2 regions of the Peribacillus sp. NPDC046944 genome follow, and region 2 is predicted to be linked to the other one. Evidence: riboswitches for the same ligand, from Rfam matches in the RefSeq annotation. Region 2 holds a riboswitch; the other holds the start of a gene.

Region 1 (2,410 bases), on a different contig from region 2:
CAATGGAGACGACGATGGTGGACGTAACCAATGCATTGCTCGGAACAGCACGTTTATTTAATTTCTTAAGTTTAGCAGGTGCTTCGTTATTGTTGCTCAAGGTATAAAGCATGCGGCTTGTTGAAAACAATCCACTATTCCCGGCAGAAGCGGCAGATGTCAACACGACGAAATTGATAATCCCTGCAGCAACCGGAATCCCGATCAAGGCGAAGACCTCCACGAATGGGCTGCTTGCGGCATCGAGCTGTGTCCATGGATTGACGCAAAGGATGACGGTGATGGCACCGATATAGAAAAGTAATATCCGGACAGGGATCTTATTGATCGCTGACGGGATATTTTTTTTCGGATTGGCGGTTTCGGCCGCTGTCACCCCAATGATTTCGACACCAACAAAGGAGAAGACGACTAGCTGTAGGGAAAGCAAAAAGCCGGATGCGCCGTTCGGGAACATGCCCCCATGACTCCAAAGGTTGTTGAGGGAAACGGTTCCTGTATCGGTTTGGAAACCAATGATGAGTAAGACAATTCCCACAACGATCAAGGCGACGATCGTGATGACTTTAATGAGGGAGAACCAGAACTCCAATTCTCCGAATAGCTTCACGGTCAACAAATTCAATCCTAGTAGAATCACCAAGCAGGCAAGTGCAGGGATCCATTGCGGAATGTCGAACCAATATTGCATATAGACCCCGACAGCGATGATATCGGCCATGGCCGTCATGATCCAACAGAACCAGTAGGTCCAGCCAGTCACGAAACCAGCCCACGGTCCGATGTATTCCGTGGCGAATTCGGTGAATGAGGAATATCCCGCGTTGGACAACAACAATTCCCCTAAAGCCCTCATGACGAAAAACAAGGCAATCCCGATAATCAGATACGAAAAGATAATGGAGGGTCCCGCCAACTGTATGGCTTTTCCGGATCCCAAAAATAACCCGGTCCCGATGGTTCCTCCTATGGCGATGAGTTGTACATGTCGATTTTTCAAATCCCTTTTCAATTCTTGTTTAGCCAATTTGTGCGCCCCCGTTGTTATAATTCTTGAATGTGAAGTACATGGTCCGTTGATTCCAATCGATCACCAGGGCAATGAATCTGTCCAGTTTAGTAGCGATTTCACTTCGTTTTTTTAGTGATGATTGAAAAAAGACAATAAAAAAAGAGATTGGAAGCTACCAATCTCGAAAGGTTAAAGAATAACAAATATTCGTTACTCTTCTGTCCTTTTGCCTGAGATTGTGAATCCTTCGGCGCTGCACGTGTGTACAGTCTCTCCAGAAGCTGCTCCTGCTATAGTGTGATCCATAGCATTCATCGCTTGCTTAGTATGTGGTTGTCAATAAATGATCGCTGTGAAAGATGAAATTCTTTTTGGCAACTCATTTATTCTTTTAAAATAATAATGGAATTCTATCACTATTTTGATTTTGGGTCAAAGGGATATATTGTAAATGTGGTGGGGGTGAATCTATATGACCAGTTTGATGCCCAAAAACGATGCGAACCCCGAATCAGTTTGATAAGAACATTTTTTCATAGTCCCTTTTAAGAATGGCCATGATGATCTCGTCCGAATATTTTCCGTTGAAATATAAAGACTCTCGTAAAATCCCCTCTTTGATAAAGCCAACTTTTTCATAGGCTCTAATTCCACGTAAATTATGGCTGAATACTTCCAGTTGCAGACGATTTAAAGATAATTCTTCAAAAACAAATGCTAAAACAAGTCGGATAGCTTCTGTACCATACCCTTTGCCCGTTAATTCAATGGCATTCATCGAAATTCTAAATCCTGCCTTTTTGTCCTCTTCGTCCATATCAGAGATGGATAATTCCCCGATCATCCGATCGCTTTCGTTTAAGCAAATGGCTAGATCATGGCGTGATGGATCTTCACGTACATTCTTTATATGACATTGAAGCTGCTCTAAAGTGAATATAGATTTTGTTCCTGTCATATACCGTATCTCCTCATCCTTTGTATTTTCTAAAAGGATAGGTGCATCCGATTCTTTTAAATAGCGGAGATAGATTCTTTCTCCTATTAATTTCATTGTCTTTCCTCCTCTCATTAACGTCGATACTTACTTTCAATAGTACATAGGATTTCTTCACACGTATAGGGAGAGAACCATTACCAATCATGTCCTCCTATCCATTGCTTCTAGACGGCCAAAAGTGTTTTTCCTAAAAGTACATTTGTATTTCTACGGAATATTTATTATTATAAGATAAGGAAATGCTTTTGTGGGTAGAGTTCTTTAGGAAGCATTGTAAATCTATTAAATTACTTATCTTAAATAAGGATTAGAGAATCGTCATTTTATGCTTGTACATCTGGGGGAGTTATCATGTCAAATAAAGAATTAACTAGAGGGCTAGAGGCACGTCATATTCA
Region 2 (2,410 bases):
AAGGAAAGATGCATAGTTTTTCAAATCCGCATTTTTGGAAGCCAGTTTTGATAGTTCCTTCATTAAAGCTGGCTCTGATTTTGCTGGTTTTATGTCATATTCACCTTGAAATCGGACATTTTCTGGTATATCGCTGAAGAGATCATCGACGGATGTGACCCCTATAACTTCCAACATTTCTTTTTTATCCTGCTCTGTCATCGGTAAGTAACGATGTTTCATCTTATGGACCATTCCCTTCTATTTTCGTGTATTTTTATAAAAAGGTGTTTGGATAACAATGGCTTTCAGTCTCTTAGAACGGATTTCCACTTCTACTTCCGTGGATAGACTTGAGTGATTCTTATCGATAAGGACCAATCCTACATTTTTATTCAATGTTGGTGACTGAGTCCCTGTCGTCACTTCGCCAATGAGTTTCTCCCCGTTATATACTTTATAGCCATGCCGAGGTATGCCTCTGTCAATCATTTCGATGCCAACAAGCTTACGTGGTGCCCCTTTTTCCTTTTGTTCGGCAAGCACGGCTTTCCCAAAAAAGTCTGACGCCTTATCCGGTTTAACCGCAAAACCAATCCCCGCTTCGATTGGGGTGATATCCGGCGAAAGCTCTTGACCATAAAGCGGTAGTTTTGCTTCGAACCGAAGGGTATCACGGGCCCCCAGTCCAATCGGTTGTATCCCATCATCTTTACCAGCTTCCAAAATTTTTCTCCAGAGAGCTGGACCATCCTCACTTCGGCAATATATCTCGAAACCATCTTCCCCCGTATACCCTGTACGTGAAACCATCGTGGATATATTATGAATGTGGACGTCTTCTTTAAATTTAAAGAAGCCAATCGTGCTTAAATCGGTTTGGTCGGTAATCTTCTGCAATACTTTCTCCGCTCGAGGACCCTGCAGAGCAAGTTGCGCATAATCGTTTGAAACATTATTGATGCTGACACCTTCCATACCATTCGCTTGAAGCCAATTGAAGTCTTTCTCGATGTTGGCTGCATTGACCACAAGCAGATAATCCTCTTCCGCTTTTTGGTAAACGATAAGATCGTCCACGGTCCCCCCATTTTCATAACACATGGCTGTGTATAGCGCTCCGCCCTGTTTCAGCTTGGCTACGTCATTCGTCAGCATCTTTTGTAAAAAAGAAAGGCTCCCGAAACCTTTTACCTCAATCTCTCCCATATGCGACACATCAAATAAGCCACCTCTTGTACGCACAGCTTCGTGTTCATCTTTTATGCCGGTAAACTGCACAGGCAGTTCCCACCCACCAAAATCGATCGTTTTTCCACCGTGCTCACTGTAAACCTCGAATAATGGCGTTCTTTTTAAATTGCTCAAAAAATGACCTCCTTCAATTTTTTTGCTTGTTCTCTTTCACCTGATATTCCTTAAAAAAAGACACAAAAAAGGACAGAGAAAGCCAAAATGGCTTTTTCTCTGTCCTGAAACCTGAAAGTTTACCTATTATTATAGGTTTTCCCCTTTGGTGGCCGTCATTAAATAATTGGCGCTCTCCAGAGTCGCGTCCGATAAGAGTTCATTTGCCTGAGAGATTCACTGCTAAGTTTGCTCCTTCGGCGCTACATATGTAGATGGTAGTCTCTCCCCTTATCCTCACCCGCATATTGATGGAAAAGACTGAAAATTCCCCACCTGATGGTCATCCATTTGCGTGAAATGGGTACCAATCTGCTCATTGTTGATCTTTGGATAAAGCACTATCCAAATGCTAATACTATAATAACTAAAATTATTATCCAAGAAGAATATTTTCCTTCTAACTTCATTACTATTGCAATTTTCTAAATATATTTACATCCTACCCTAAGATACTTTACTCTGCAATAACTTTCGTGGAGAAAGATTTTATTAACCTATAAAAAAGTTCATGGTCTAAAGAAACTAAGAAAATTATGTTTTAAGAAGGAGCAAGAATCAATGAAAATCAATATATCCTTCAGTTCTGATTGGAATGATGAATTTCTGCAAAAGATGGAAAACGACGGTCCATGGGGAAATTGGGATCTTTATAAACTGGCCATCCAAATGGAAGAGAACCTAATTATTCCTGATTTCGAAGGCTTGCAAGCGCCTAAGCACCTTCAACAACTGACTCCCCTTCCCCATCAATTAGAGGCTGCACGTCAGGTGGTTGAACAGATGAATGGCAAAGCCATATTGGCTGATGAGGTCGGTCTTGGTAAGACTATCGAAGCGGGATTGATTTTAAAAGAATATATGATTCGGGGACTGGTTAAAAAGGTTTTGATCCTTGTACCCGCATCACTTGTCACCCAATGGGCTTTCGAACTGAATACGAAGTTTCATATTCCTGCAGTCGTTCAAAGGAAGAGTTATGTATGGGAATCATGCGATATCGTCATATCCTCCATCGATACGG

What was found. Region 2 has a riboswitch for glycine ahead of gcvT (glycine cleavage system aminomethyltransferase GcvT). Riboswitches for the same ligand answer to the same signal wherever they lie in the genome.
Region 1: linked by a shared signal. The riboswitch ahead of ACQKIC_RS05385 (amino acid permease) and the one ahead of gcvT (glycine cleavage system aminomethyltransferase GcvT) in region 2 are both predicted to bind glycine.

The regions. Positions count from the first base shown of each region.
Region 1 covers NZ_JBNNML010000002.1:493,222-495,631, forward strand. Annotated here, with positions in the region: gene ACQKIC_RS05385 (amino acid permease) at 1-1,027, opposite strand, end outside; glycine riboswitch at 1,221-1,300, opposite strand; gene ACQKIC_RS05390 (GNAT family N-acetyltransferase) at 1,524-2,066, opposite strand; gene ACQKIC_RS05395 (amino acid permease) at 2,364-2,410, shown strand, end outside.
Region 2 covers NZ_JBNNML010000003.1:116,537-118,946, forward strand. Annotated here, with positions in the region: gene gcvPA (aminomethyl-transferring glycine dehydrogenase subunit GcvPA) at 1-222, opposite strand, end outside; gene gcvT (glycine cleavage system aminomethyltransferase GcvT) at 241-1,347, opposite strand; glycine riboswitch at 1,445-1,529, opposite strand; glycine riboswitch at 1,533-1,627, opposite strand; gene ACQKIC_RS06170 (DEAD/DEAH box helicase) at 1,948-2,410, shown strand, end outside.